Linked DNA regions of Pelagibaculum spongiae. Each later gene encodes a partner of the first gene's protein in a complex. Links are inferred from orthologs where the notes say so. Each region holds a gene or a part of one and is shown on either strand. Other genes may lie near its edges.

The links. The genes of interacting proteins can lie anywhere in the genome.
Region 2: the proteins of DC094_RS04175 (region 1) and pabB are in contact, whole or in part, in a solved structure (PDB 8RP0), measured with the Escherichia coli proteins. The link is inferred for Pelagibaculum spongiae from one-to-one orthologs.

The regions. Positions count from the first base shown.
Region 1 is NZ_QDDL01000001.1:972,822-980,441, forward strand. What follows is about bases 1,550-4,390. They hold DC094_RS04175 (anthranilate synthase component II), read right to left. Parts: upstream 3,342-4,390; coding sequence 2,757-3,341; downstream 1,550-2,756. Other genes in these bases: trpC (indole-3-glycerol phosphate synthase TrpC), read right to left, coding at 1,550-1,570; trpD (anthranilate phosphoribosyltransferase), read right to left, coding at 1,648-2,694; DC094_RS04180 (AraC family transcriptional regulator), read left to right, coding at 3,821-4,390. In the rest of the region: DC094_RS04160 (DUF924 family protein), read right to left, coding at 1-438; more of trpC, read right to left, coding at 764-1,549; more of DC094_RS04180, read left to right, coding at 4,391-4,795; DC094_RS04185 (glycosyltransferase), read right to left, coding at 4,805-6,298; DC094_RS04190 (LysE family translocator), read left to right, coding at 6,494-7,156; DC094_RS04195 (radical SAM protein), read left to right, coding at 7,231-7,620. UniProt on the Escherichia coli protein: Part of a heterodimeric complex that catalyzes the two-step biosynthesis of 4-amino-4-deoxychorismate (ADC), a precursor of p-aminobenzoate (PABA) and tetrahydrofolate.
Region 2 is NZ_QDDL01000003.1:137,367-145,087, reverse strand. Bases 3,211-6,152 are described here. They hold pabB (aminodeoxychorismate synthase component I), read right to left. Parts: upstream 5,393-6,152; coding sequence 4,028-5,392; downstream 3,211-4,027. Other genes in these bases: DC094_RS09535 (YhdH/YhfP family quinone oxidoreductase), read left to right, coding at 5,790-6,152; DC094_RS09545 (CoA pyrophosphatase), read right to left, coding at 3,408-4,028; DC094_RS09550 (YciI family protein), read right to left, coding at 3,211-3,336. Outside these bases: DC094_RS09565 (PAS domain-containing protein), read left to right, coding at 121-1,473; bifunctional phosphoserine phosphatase/homoserine phosphotransferase ThrH, read left to right, coding at 1,741-2,349; DC094_RS09555 (hypothetical protein), read left to right, coding at 2,524-2,931; more of DC094_RS09550, read right to left, coding at 3,019-3,210; more of DC094_RS09535, read left to right, coding at 6,153-6,776; phbB (acetoacetyl-CoA reductase), read right to left, coding at 6,825-7,574. UniProt on the Escherichia coli protein: Part of a heterodimeric complex that catalyzes the two-step biosynthesis of 4-amino-4-deoxychorismate (ADC), a precursor of p-aminobenzoate (PABA) and tetrahydrofolate.

The DNA.
Region 1 (7,620 bases):
TGGTGCTTCTGATAACAGCTTTTGAAATAATTCGACAGATAATTTTTGATCGGAAAGACTTTCAGAATGCATCAACGGCATATAAAAGAATACCCGCTCAACCCAATTTAAATCCTGGTCATGCTGCTGTTGTAAACCCTGCTTACATAGCATTAATGCCAGATGATCTTGAGCAAAACTCTTAGATTGATCACGCCATATATTACGAGAAAATTGGTCGAGTAAAATAATCAGCGCCAGTCGAGAGCCCGCTTGTTTTTCCCAATCGCTCAATTCACCAGTGGCTGCCAATTCAACCATTAGCTGAAATTTTTCAGCTATCAGTAGATCAGTTTCATCACCTTTTCCCCACCAAAGTTTGCTTTGTGACTTAGCCAGCTCTAATAAATTACTCTGCTCACCAAACCAGAACTTCAACACTTCCTGAGAAGGTCTCACTATTTTTCTCCAGCCAATCCATTACATAACTGCTAAGACTAACAGCAAAAACTAATCATAACGACCAATTTGAGCATATATCCTTTTATTCTAGACAGCTTAGTGGCGCATCGATTGGTACTAGATCACAGTTTAATCGAGCTCTAGTTCACCTGATTGTTTTCCAGAAAGCGCTGTTATGAACCTCTGGCGCATCAGCATCCGTACCAAACAAAGATACGTGCTCATTTGAATGTTAAAGCGCTTAAAAAAGAAGACTATAGATAAACAAACGCCCATAAAAAAGCCGAACATTGCAGTTCGGCTTTTTAAACAAAAACAACAGTCAGCTGAATAACTCTGCCAATTTATCACCAGGCTCATTGGCACGCATAAAGGCTTCGCCAACTAAGAATGCGTTGACATTATGCGAGCGCATTAAAGCAACATCATTCACGGTATGAATTGCTGATTCGGTGACTACCAGTCGCTCATCACCAATTCGATCGAGCAGATTAATCGTGGTATCCAACGTGGTTTCAAAGTTACGCAAGTTACGGTTATTTATTCCGATTAAGCGGTTATTCAACTTGAGCGCCCGCTCCAGTTCAGCGCCGTCATGCACTTCAATTAATACATCCATTCCCAAAGACAGTGCCTGAGCATGTAAATCAGCCATCCGGCCATCTTCCAGCGCAGCAACAATTAATAAAATAGCATCTGCGCCTATCGCTCGAGCTTCAGCCACCTGATAAGGGTCGACAATGAAGTCTTTGCGAATCACCGGTAAATCACAAGCCGCTCTGGCGGCCTTTAAAAATTCTTCACCGCCCTGAAAGAAATCCCTATCAGTTAATACCGACAAACAAGCTGCACCACCCTTTTGATAGCTTCTTGCAATATCAGCTGGACGAAAATCTTCTCGCAACAAGCCTTTGCTCGGAGATGCCCGTTTGATTTCAGCAATTACTGCAGAATTTCCTGCCGCAATTTTTTGTTCCATTGCCTGGGTAAAGCCACGAGGTAAATCAGCCGCGGCGGCCAATTGCTCTTGTTCAGCAATCGAACAAACCAGTGAACGTTCGGCAATTTCTTCAAATTTACGAGCGATGATTTTTTTTAATACATCTGGCGTATTTGCAGCAATATTCATTTTCGACTCTCAATCTTTTAATGCATTCACTAGCTGATGAAAATTCAGTGCGCCAAAACCCAACTAGCAAAACTCAACTAGTTAGAAAAGCACTGACTAAATGCAGCGAGTTCACCAATTTTTTCACCTGCCAGACCCGATGCAATCACATCCTCTGCGATGGTAATACCTTCAGCTAGATTCTCGGCAATCCCGGCAACATAGATTGCAGCACCGGCATTTAAAACAATAATGTCTGCTGCTTTACGACTATGCTCGCCCTTGCGCTTGCCTAATGCATCTTTAATCAGTTTTAACGATTCTGCGGCAGAATCTACTTCCAGACCAATCAATGATTCACTATCAATACCAAAATCTTCTGGGCGGATAACATATTCGCTGATTTCTCCATTTTTTAATTCAGCAACATGGGTTTTGGATGCAATAGAAATTTCATCCAGCCCGTCTTGAGCATGAACCACCATCACATGCTCACTACCCAATCGCTGCAGTACTTCCGCCATTGGCCGACATAGTTTTTCGGTGAAGACCCCGACCACCTGACGCTTAACACCCGCTGGATTGGTCATCGGACCGAGGATATTAAAAATAGTACGTTGACCCAGCTCTTTGCGCGGACCAATGCAATGTTTCATTGCGCCGTGGTGGGCGGGTGCGAACATAAAACCTAAACCAATCTCTTCGATACATTTGGCTACTTGTTCAGGACTAATCGACAAATTAATCCCCGCCGCTTCCAAGACATCGGCACTACCAGTGGAGCTAGAAACAGAACGGTTGCCATGCTTGGCAACCTTGCCTCCTGCCGCTGCCACAACAAAAGCACCGGCAGTTGAAACATTAAACAAGTTAGCACCATCACCACCGGTACCGCAGGTATCTACTGCGCCATCAACCACTGCAACCTTTGAAGCCAATTCACGCATCACACCCGCAGCGGCTGTAATTTCATCAATACTTTCGCCTTTCATGCGTAAGGCGAGTAAAAAACCACCAATCTGAGCATCGGTCGCGCCACCGGTCATTATCTGACGCATTACCTGAGCCATTTCCTCGCGGGTCAGATCGATATGATCCAGCACCCGACCGAGCGCTTGTTGAATCGTGATCGCTTGAGCAGTCATGGAGCACCTTTTATAACTTTGTTTGATTTTAATTCTGAAAACTTAAACCTTTCCAAGACTAGTTATTTTGCATCATCAAGGAAGTTCTTTAACAGGTCATGTCCATGCTCAGAGAGAATAGATTCCGGGTGATATTGCACCCCCTGAATATCATATTCCTTGTGTCTCAAACCCATGATCTCATCCATTTCACCCGTTTCATTCTCAGTCCAAGCGGTTATTTCCAAACAATCAGGCAAGCTGTTTTTATCCACCACCAGCGAATGATATCGGGTTGCGGTATAAGGGTTGCCCAAGCTATTGAAAATGCCTTTATCGGAATGAAAGATTGGCGATGTTTTTCCATGCATCACTTGCTTAGCATGAATTACGTCACCACCAAAAGCTTGGCCGAGGCTTTGGTGGCCAAGGCAAACACCAAGAATTGGGATTTTTCCAGCGAAGTGTTTGATTGCTGCTACCGATACGCCCGCTTCATTCGGAGTACATGGGCCGGGGGAAACAACTAGGTGACTGGGCGACAACGCTTCAATCTGTTCAATAGTAATTTGGTCATTACGAAATACTTTAACCTCAGCCCCAAGCTCACCGAAGTACTGCACAAGGTTATAGGTAAAAGAATCGTAGTTATCGATCATCAGCAGCATAAGTAACTACATCCATTGCAACCGGCTGCAACATTTCCTGCATTCAGGTGTTGAACCTAGCCGGTGGGGTGAATCTATCAAAAAGTTAATGGGCAAAAGACTAACATACTTTCCTGCTTTGGCTGCATTGCCATTCAGCGAGCAAACGCCTACCCTGAGCGAGTTTCAAGGCCAATGAACATACAGGCTTGTGTTCAACCTCGTTATATCATCTAACGATGAGTCGCTGCCTAGTACTCGCTCGTTTACACTAGCCAAACAGTTGACTCGCCGACAAGCATCCAGTTCAAAATACGTTATCAGCAGGCCACCTTATTTGATGCAATTTTTTACAAGATGCAATCAATGGCCCTGTTTATGCTTTGGTGAACTTCTTATTTAGATTTGAAGCCGACTCGTTATCTACACAGTTTTGGAATTTTTCAACAAGATTCACTCTGCTAAAACAAAAACCACTTGGAGGTCTCAACTAACTCATCATGAACGCCAAGCTAGATCTGACAGATTCAGATATGACTCATTCTGATCGTTATAAAATGTCTGCTGGCATGGCCAACACTCGACCTGAAAAGCACCCACCATTCCACTTGGCTTCATCTACATCTAACAGCAGTAATAGCGACTCAAGTAATATCCATAAGCCTGGGCTGGAATTCTCCAAAGCCAATCTAAGCGATTTTAGTTTTGGCAAGCACGTCCATTTGGATTACCACATCGGCGTGGTCTCGCAAGGGGTGCAATTATTTTCATCCCGTAAAGGCATTGAACCATTAGCACCGGGCCGCATTGCATTGTTAAACCCAGATGTGGTGCATGATGGCGCTGCTCAATCGTCCGATGGTTATTCACTGCATGTAATTCGGTTAGAACCACAAACCTTGCAATCATTGATGGAAGATTTAACCGATAAATTTCAACTGCAATATTTGCCTGACACTATTATTGACGACCCAAAACTTTACCGTCAGCTACTACAACTTCACCATTACTCACAGAAGCCTTCAAGCTCACAACATCCTTCTCAGCAAGCCGAACCTTTGGCGTGGCAAGCATGTTGGCTAGAAACAATGGCCAGTTTGTTCCAGCAATATTCCCATTTGCAGCCAAAAACTAATTTTATTAAAAATGGACGGGGGTTATCACTTAAACAGAAAAGCTATCTTCATGACTATTTACTGGCCGATCTAAGTGCCAAACATAAGCTGGAAGATCTTTCTGCATTGTTTGGAATTAGCAGCTTTCAATTCCTGCGCCGCTTTCAAGCGAGCTGCGGCATGACACCCCATGCTTACTTAATGTCATTGCGAATCGATTTTTCTCGACGCCTACTCAGGCAAGGCGGCAAACCAGCCGCTGTTGCAGCAGCCGTTGGGTTTTATGATCAAAGCCATTTCGTACACGCCTTTCGCAAAGCTAATGGAATGACGCCTTCGGCTTATTGTAAGCAGTTATGAAAAACGAAATTAATCATCAAGGCTAATAGGGGGGATTCGTGCCTTCCAACTTTTATTAGCAAACTTCATAACACCTAACTCATCAAGTAAAAATGCAGCCCTTCCCTTTCCCGGTGTAATGTTAGCACCTGTCGGATCGTTCAAAAAAGCCACCTCTTTAGGTAACTCTAAAAAACGACTAAAATCACATAAAATGTCTGGACTATTTTTTTTTAAATACATAGAAATATTCACACAAACTCTTTCATAATCAATAGAACTATAATAACCTAAGTTTAAAAATGCGGAAATAGAAGGTGAAATATTTGTTGCTATCCTTGCACACCCTTGATCATCATTAAAATAATCTTTTTTACCAAAAAAATCTGATTGCCTTTGCCTATAAAAAAAGCCTCGCGGCCCATATTCATCTAAATTAGAAATATTAAAATAAATACACACCAATACTAACCGAACCCAACGATGATCAGAACGCCCGACGTAAATAGCAGTGTTTTCTAATGACTCACAAAAATTCCAACAATCTTTTTCAAATGCACCTTCAATTTTTTTATTGACACTAATCAAAAAATCTGACGATACATTTTTTGACACGGTCATTTGCCTGCAAGACTGCATCAATCTTAAGCTCGAAGCTGAAGGCGAAAAGCTTAAAGAATACCGACCTGTAATGTCGTGATTCCTCTCAAATTCAAAATCTAAATATAAGCCACCATAGAGATAAAGCACCATCATTCTTAGAATATCTGTCGCAGTTGCATATTGTTTTCTTAAAATAAAAACTCGTGCGGCAGATATCAAAGAATGCGACACTAAGGGGCTTTTTGTAAAGCTAAACTTAAATTCTTCAAAAAGTGATTCCAAATCGTATATTAAAAAGTATTTAGCTATATATTTCGGTATTTCAAACGCCAATAATTTTCTATCAGCCCAAATCACAAATTTAACATCTCTAGATATAGTTTCATTGGTTTCAAAGCTACGCCATATTTTACTAATTGCTAAATCAGACATTAATACTTCAGTGATGCGATTTAACGACACTTCTTTTCCTAACCAAATACGATGAATGATGGCAACTCCGCTAGTATGTTTAATTGAAGCTTCTACTTCATCTCTTTTGTTTTTACTTTCAATCGCGATATCATTAATTATTTGATGAATCTTTTTGTGCGCCATCATGATGTTTTTTAAAAAAATCTCACCCAATATTGACATAAGGTTTTGGCCAAAATCACTCAAATACGTTGTTTTAATCTCATTCCAGCCATGATGAAAATGGTATGACCTACAATCAAAACAGGCCAACATCGCAAAATCGATAGAACTAATAAAAAAAACACCGCAATTTTGGCTTAAATAATTGTTTTTATCTAATAGCATGAGAATTTGTTGAGGGATCAACTCTAGACCCTCTCCCATCTTAGATAAATCAGGAAAAGCCGCGCCATCAAATTGCCCAGAAAAACGCTTCGCTTCCAAACTGATTCTTTCTAGCAGCATCGTATCAACCACTCACCCATGTCAGTAACAAAAGCATAGACTCAGCCTTATTGCATTGCCTAGCACTAACTTACCGTTACTACTAGCAAACGATTGCAGCTGATTCTAGAGACAGTGGCCCTGCAATTTTCTACAAGAAAACCACCCTCGATTACGAGATAATCACTTTAATCTGCTGTAACTGAATGCCTACTAATGAACCTGACCCAACAACTGATCGCCCTTGGTATTTTCCACTGGCTGATACTCATGTCTCCCGGCCCAGATTTTCTGATGATGCTGCGGATTGCACTGGCGCATCGCTTAAAAGTGGCCTTTGCATTAGCCGGCGGAATCGCCAGCGCCATCGTATTTCATACCTCTCTAGTGGTTTATGCCGGCCAACCTTTGCTAGAGGTCCTGCCATTTTTACAAAGCTGGCTGCCATGGCTGTGCGGCGGTTATCTGCTGTGGATCGCTGCTTCTGGATGGATCGGTTTAAACAAAACCCGCCAGCTAGCGACTCAAACAAATTTAAAAGCAGAGAAGCCGATTGATATCAGTCCACGCCAAGCATTTAACCAAGGGCTTTTGTGCAACCTGCTAAACCCCAAAGCCTATTTATATTTTATCAGTTTGTTAACCGGTGCTTTAGCAGGCAATGGCACAACCCCCGACTGGTTCAAGGCGGCTCTAGTGGCTGAATTTTCTTTGCTGGCTTTAATATGGTTTTGCTTATTGGCCGCAATGCTTCGTTTGCCTTGGTTACAAACAAAATTGAAAAACAGCACGCAGGCACTCGAGCGAATTACCCTAGCGCTGCTGGGTGGTTTTGGTGTGTTTCTGATTACTGGCGCAGCTCAAGCCTTGGTTCAGTAATTGCTATAAAATCGAGATACTTCTGATCGATTAAAATCCTTTTTAACCGGCTAAATCCACCTAGCGAGTAGACTATGCAAGCTGCAACAGGTTATGAAACCGGGGATGTTCGCCCGCCTAATGAATCTAAGAGTTTAATGCTGCGATTGACCCGTGGTTGCTCGTGGAACCGCTGTAAATTCTGTTCTCTTTATCAGCAACAACCTTTCAGCATTCGACCGATCGAAGAAGTCATTGCCGATATCGATCAATTACATATTTCCGTAAAGCAAATCGAAGCCGTCTATTTAGCAAACGATAGTAGCAAGGTTCGACAATTACTTTCTCAAGTCGCTACAGAGCAAAGAGCAGCCTTTCACAATGCATGGAACTGGATTCGCCACGGTAAATCTTCGGTATTTTTACAAGATGGCAATTCAATTATCGTTAAGCCAAAAGACATGCTGCCTATTTTGCAGCATTTA
Region 2 (7,721 bases), on another replicon or contig:
ATGCACACTATCAGAAATCAGTTAGCTCACTTAGAACGATTATTAATAACATTGTTTCAGTCGGGTATATAAAAAAACCAAACAACCTGGGCGAAGCATCCCATAGGACAAGGAGCTTCAGTGGGATTTAAACAATATATCGATAAGCTGCGCCAGGGCGATACTTCATTATTATTAGCACCGCCTGCCAGCCCCAGCTTTCAATGGCAGCTGGTGATTAATCGCCAAGGCGTTGCATTAGAAGCGCCCCGATCTTTGGCAGTTCGCATGGGTAAAGAAACGCTGACCGGTGAACCTATCTGGTTTTGGCCTTGCTGGTATGAAAAAGGCTGGGAAATCTCTTTTCTTAAAGAAGCGCTTGATGATGCTTTGTTGGGAATAAAGGTACGTCGCGCCGGATTGCGAGCTAGGTTGGATACTGGAGAAGGCTGGTGGGAAGTTTCTTTATCACCGGTTGATAATAATCAGGATGAAACTGAATTCCTATTGTTGGAAGTCCATGATCAAACTCAGGTATTTCGACTCAGGCAACAAGCCGGAAAAATGCTAGATCGTCAGCGACAATTAGTAGAAGGCATTCAAGATGCGTTGCTACTAGTTGATGAAACTGGACATATCTTACAAGCCAACCGATTTGCCGAGCGTTTATTTACCCAACAGGTCAGCGGTAATCAATTAAAAACACTAATTCCTGAGCTTCAACAAATGACGGGTAATGGGTTTGAAGATGGAAGATTGCCGATTGAGAAAATCTTAAATGCCGAGCGAGAAATCCGTTATTTGCCGCAATTGTTGTCTACCTATGCCCGGGAAGGAAAGCGTAGTTTCCGCCTAGGTTATTGGCAGGCAGTTTCCGGTGAGAGTTGGGTCAGGTTAGAACCAGCAGCGGCGGCAATCGAAACACCGCAAGATATGGAAGCTGCGGCAGAGTTGCTTCATATGCGGATGATTCGCGACAGCCTGCTACGCCAGCATGATCAATTGCAGTTAGCTAATTCGTCACTAGCAGAGCAACAGTCTCATCAAGAACTTTGTCAGCTGGCCGGAAAGCTATCTCCATCAAAAGCAGCTTGGCCGCATGGTCAATGGGTGCAGCTGCGTTTGCCAGAATTAACAGGAATGGCAGCAGAAGTACTTGCAGGTAAAGCTGATCTTGATTTGCAGCTCAATTTAGATTACGGCGCGGTGACTATTCGGCTGGTAGATAACTACCTGTTACAAACCTTGGTGCAACTGCAATATTGGTTGTCAGGTTACCCGATTCAGTTACAAATCCATCAGATTAACCAAGATTGTTATTATGGGTTGCAGTTAATGATTGGCGGTGTCGATAAAAGTGAAATGCCGTTTTGGCTGCATACCTTAATGGATACATTGGTGGTGCAATTACACCAAGGACGATTATCTATTGAACAACAAGGCCGTTATTTAATGATTAGTTGGTTATTTGTTGCAGAACTGCAGCCACAATAAAGCTCGTTGTGGCTGTAATTTTTTCCCTGTCGTCCCCTTCTTTTTACCTTATCCTATAACCTCATTTTTCGTTTGCCTCTGTGCAGGCTGTTTGCTTTATTGTTTTCAACTCTCACTCATCTTAAAACAAACTGTGATTAAAAGGTTTTGTTCAAAATAACAATCATTTAATATGTCAGACCAATTCTGGTTGCTTGGTAGTTCTAACCATTGATTGCGATCTAGCAAGCCCAGTTGCTTTATTTCTAACAAACTCAGGAGTGAGTGATGCATCTTGCCTGCCTAGATCTGGAAGGGGTTCTGATTCCAGAAATTTGGATTGAATTTGCTCGTAAAACTTCGATAGACGAATTATTGCTGACAACTCGTGATGAGCCTGATTATGACAAGTTGATGCAATATCGGCTTTCAATCCTTCGTCAGCATAATCTAAAGGTTCAAGATATTCAGGAAGTGATATCGACGCTTGATCCACTTCCCGGCGCGGCTGAATTTTTAAACCAGCTACGACAAAAGTGGCAGTTAGTGATTCTCTCGGACACCTTTTACCAGTTTGCTATGCCGCTAATGGCAAAGCTGGGATATCCCACTTTGTTATGCCATCAGTTGAAAATTGATAGCCAAGGTATGATTGCGGACTATCAATTACGCCAACGTGATCCCAAACGAATGGCGGTGCATGGTTTCCATGGCATGAATTGCAAAGTAGTTGCCAGCGGTGACTCGTATAACGATACCAGCATGCTACAAGAAGCCGATGCCGGAATTTTATTCTGCCCACCTGAAAAGGTTGTAGCGGAATTCCCGCAATATCCAATCGCTAGAGATTATCAGCAGTTACTTGCTGAGTTTGAAAAGGCTGCTGTAAAACTATAATTTTTGTAGTTTAAGCTGAAGTTGTTTCTAGAGGATGTATTTCTTTAGAAACAATAAAACAGAAAAGGAATTCATGTGATAAGGGAAATATCCATCTCACTTGCAAGTGCTGTGATAATCGGTGTTGCAGGTTACATCTTAGTGGTTAAGGAAAACCAAAAAGATATCGAATAGTTGAAGTTAAGCGTTGTGGAGTTGAAGCAAAAAGTTGAAGCCATGGGATATATTGCGCAATTAAAACAATTGTTGCAAGAAGTTAGAGCTGAAGCGAAAAGCCAGCAATCTGCTTTAGTATCAACAAAATTGTTTATTGCACAGGCACATCCCGATCGAAGCATGGGAGGGCTGGTTAGTAGCTATCGTAAATTAAGGGCGCTTAACGATGAAGAAATTACTGCATTGGCAAGCAGTGTTTCATTTTTAGATGTGTCAAATGACAGGGTATTGCTTTCTGATATGGCCAAAGAAAGTAATCCTGAATTGATAAATATTTTGAAAGAGCACGAAATTGATGAAAATGACTTAAAAAATTATAAGAAGTGGGCCGTGCAGGATGATATTGCAGCACCTGGATTTCATTAAGATATTTTAAGCTGCAAGTTTTCTTGCAGCTATATAGGTTTTTTGACTGCTATTGGAAAAACAATAATGATTTAGTGTGAATATGGGTTAACCACCCATTTTAATTAATTCAGCAACTTCCAATTCGCCATTAATTTGCAAAAAAGGGCATTGTTTGGCGAGTGCTATGGCGGCTTCAATCGATTCTGCTTCGATAACGGTAAATCCGGACATTCGAATTTGACTGCCTGAGCTGACAGTGCCATTGGCTGCAATATGATGGGTGTTTTTAAATGGGTTGGCTGGGCTGATAGCTGCATCACCTAGTGAGACAAGCCAGTTTTTGTATTGCTCGAAATGTTGTTTGGCTAGTACCGGGTCTGTCGGGTGTTCGCCACCAAGGTAGCTGATGATAAATTGCGCCATAGTTGCAAACCTCTTGCAAAGATTGCAATCACTATAGTTCAGTTGGCGCGATTAAATGCAGAACTGGCTGGCTAGTCCCACTCATTTAACTGCTGACGAAAATTATATAAAATCCCCGCCGTAGCACCCCAGATAAACCGTTCCTGCCAAGTTAACGAATAAAATTGACGCAGTTTTCCGTTAAATTCTACGTTGTGGTTTTGGAAATTATCTTGCAGCAAAATCCAGTCGGCGGGCACTTCAAAAGCTTCGGCGACTTCACCTTGGTTGATGGTTAGCGGATGAGGTTCCATTAAGGCAGCAATCGGTGCAATGCTAAAACCGGTGCCAGTAACATATTCGGGCAATCGGCCGAGTAACTTAAGTGATGATTCAGGTACACCAAGTTCTTCTTCCATTTCTCGCAGTGCTGCCGCTTCAGCTGATGCATCTTCATGGTCGATTTTTCCACCGGGAAAACTGATTTGCCCAGGGTGGTGGCGTAGATGCTCACTTCGTTGAGTCAGCAGTATCTGCAAGCCCTGCGGGCGCTGAACAAAAGGGATCAGTACCGCGCTGGGGTTAACCGGTTGTGCGGGGTCGTGATTAGCAAAATCAGACAGGTGCAGGCTGTCTTGTTGTTGGCGACATGCCTGCATAAAGAAGTCGTGTAGCAGTTGAGAAGTGAGTGCTTGGGGAGTCAGCCGGTTCATTACATCGCTTTAAGCAGCCTGGCAATGTTGTCTACCTTATCAAAAGATTCCTGATATTCCTCATCAACTTTTGAATCATAAACAATTCCGCCGCCACCCCACCAGCGAATGGTATCGTCAGAACAGATTGCGGTACGGATAGTAATGCTAGTATCCATCTTACCTGAAAAGTCGATATAACCAATGCTGCCGCAGTATATTGAGCGGCCAATAGCTTCCAGTTCGTTGATGATTTCCATTGAACGCTTCTTCGGTGCGCCGGTGATCGATCCACCAGGGAAAGCATGCTGCAACAACTCAATTGGGCTTTGTTTTGGATCTAGTTTGCCGCGAATGGTGCTAACCAAGTGGTGAACATTGGCAAAACTTTCAATTTCAAATAATCCTGGAACATGAATGCTACCGGGAGTGCAGCTCATTCCAAGATCATTGCGCAATAAATCAACAATCATCAGATTTTCAGCCTGATCTTTCTGGCTGGCCTGTAGTTGCTGTTTGAGCAGTAAATCTTGCTGTGGTGTTTTGCCTCTAGGGCGAGTGCCTTTAATCGGCTTAGTTTCAACCTGCTGCTGGTCAAGCTTGAGGAATCGTTCCGGAGAACAACTGACTAAACTGCCATGCGGCGTACGAATAAAAGCGCTGAAAGGTGCTGGGTTTTTCTTTCTTAACTGCTGATAAGCCGACCAGCTATCGCCAGTAAACTTAGCTTCAAAGGCTTGGGTTAAATTCACTTGATAGCAATCGCCATCTTTGAGATATTTTTTAATTTTTTCAAAGTGGTTTTGGTATTGCTGCTTCGACATTAAATTAGTCGGTTCGCTAGTTAGTTTAAAGTCGGTGTATTTATTGCTGGATTTTTTTAATAGATCATTTTTTATATCTATTAATTGTTGTTCATTAATATGAACACCAGCAGCCATTAATTGGCAGGTTTTATTTTTATGATCGGTAACTAATAACCAGTCATAAAAACCCACCGCCATTTGTGGCATCCAGCTATCGCGATCCTGCTTGGGCTGGTCAATGTGATATCCCCAATAGCCAACCACAGCGCCGTGTAGCGGTGCTGTTTCAGGGCACTGCTGAATTAGCTGTTGTAATTTTTGCCACGGATTTTCTGTACCGGTTTGTTTTATGGGTGCAGTTTCTGGATTCACTTTGCCTTGGCTTAAAGGCCAATGTTTTTCCAGCGTCCAGCCATTCTGGTCAAACCAAAGGGTTTGCCATGGTTGTGCTGCAATAATATCCAAATCACCATCTTGTGAATTTGGCTGGCATGAATCGAGAAAAATTGCCCAGTCATTTTTTGCAAAATGGTCAAACCAACTGGATGCATCTTCCCGGTAAGGCAGTGATAGTCGCAATGTTATTTCCTGCAGTGATCGCGCGACGGATTCTACCTAACCGGCTGCAAGCTGCAACTTCTTGCAATTATATTCGCTGGATTACTGCCATGTACCCAAGTCCCCGAAGGTTTGGTTTAGATATGTTTCATATCGCTCTTTTTTTTAAAGAGTGATTCTGCAAAAGAAAGATGGCTATTCGCTTCAAACAAAACCTACTGAGATGACTGTAACTACTAAGGGTTTAGTCAGGTATTATGTGGCTGTGCCTAAGTTTCTAGCGCTAACTGTACCCTACATCTTGGGGCGATTTGGGTATAGACTGCTAGAGATTTGCTACACCTCGATGTTTTGCCAAAAGTGATTGGTAAACAAAGTTAATTTCAGGTCCCATTTGATACCTGGCTGGAGATAGAAAATGAATTCATTTCAAGCGGTACGAGTAACTTCCGATGATCAGGGAAACTTTGAACAACAAATAGTTAGTCGTGAAATTGATCAACTTCCTGAAGGCGAGTTACTGGTTCGTGTTGGCTGGAGTTCGCTAAATTTTAAAGATGCACTTTCTGGCTTAGGTATTCCTGGTGTAACGCGTAATTACCCGCACACCCCAGGAATTGATGCTGCTGGTGAGGTGGTTTCAGATTCCACTGGAAAATTTAAAGCAGGTGATCAGGTTATAGTTACCGGTTATGACCTTGGTATGAATACCGATGGTGGCTTAAGCCAAATGATCCGTGTTCCTGCTAGCTGGGCGACCCCATTACCACAAGGTTTAAGCACTCGTCAGGCAATGGTTTTAGGTACAGCGGGTTTAACCGCGGGCTTATCTGTTGAGAAATTATTGGCGCATGGTATTCAATCTGGCCGTATTTTAGTGACCGGCGCAACCGGTGGTGTTGGCAGTATTGCAGTGGCGATTTTAGCCAAACTTGGTTTTCAGGTAATCGCAGTAACCGGTAAGGCAGAAAGCGAAGCCTATTTAAAATCAATTGGTGCTAGTGAAGTGATTTCTCGTCAGGAAATTTCTGAGTTACCGGGAAAACCTTTATTGAAACCGCAGTGGGATGGCGCAGTGGATTGTGCTGGTGGTCAAACCTTAACTGCGATTTTGCGTTCATTAGCACCCGGTGGTGCGGTAAGTTGTTGTGGTTTGGTTGATTCGCCGAAATTAGAAATGACGGTTCTGCCATTTATTCTACGTGGTGTTTCTTTATTGGGTGTTGACTCAGTAGAAATTCCACTGGCTGCAAAAGCGACAGTGTGGCAAAAATTTGCAAGTGAATGGATGTTACCGGGATTAAACGACTTGGCAGACGAAATGCCGTTAACAGAAGTACCTGCAATTTTTAATGATATTCTCAAAGGTAAATTGAAAAAAAGAAAGCTGGTTAGAATCGACTAACCAACTTTTTTATACAAACTAGTACCTATTTAGGAACTGGTTTGGCGGTTATTGCATGTGCTGGCCGCCATTGATGGCAATGTTGGATCCGGTAACGAATCCAGCATTGTCATTACATAACCAAGCAATGGTTTCTGCAATTTCTTCTGGCTTACCCAGTCGGCCGACTGGAATGCCCGCAATAATCTGCTCGCGAATTTTCTCTGGAACTGCCATTACCATTTCAGTGGCGATATAGCCTGGAGAAATTGTATTGACGGTAATCCCTTTTGCAGCAACTTCCTGTGCCAGTGCCATGGTGAAGCCATGCATGCCGGCTTTAGCTGCTGAATAATTGGTTTGTCCGAATTGACCTTTTTGACCATTAATTGATGAAATATTAATGACACGGCCAGACTGTCGCTCAACCATTCGATTTATCAAAGGCTGAGTCATGTTGAAAACACTATTGAGGTTAGTGTCGATTACTGCCTGCCAGTTGTCAGAAGACATTTTGGCTAATCGACCATCCTTAGTAATGCCAGCATTGTTGATCAATACGCCGATATCGCCGAAATCACTTTCGACCATCTCAATGCAGGATTGACAACTTTCCAAGCTGGTTACGTCAACGGGTGCAGCATGAACATCCAGTCCTTGTTCTCTGAATTGCTCAGTCCATTGAGCGGCTTGTAGGGGGTCACGGGAAGGGCTGTAGGTTGCGACCACGCGGTAGCCTTGCTGGGCTAGCTTGAGCGTAATAGCTGAACCAATTCCACCCATGCCACCAGTGACAAGAGCGACTACTGTCTTGCTCATTGAATACTCCTTGTTTTCATATCCGGCTTACTTCCTGTGCCGGGTTAACTGCTGAATGCAGTAGCTACATTTATACGGATGGCTAAGCTTGCTTTCAAGAACTTGGGCGTGAAATATTTATTTCAATTGCAACTTTTTTAAGCCAAA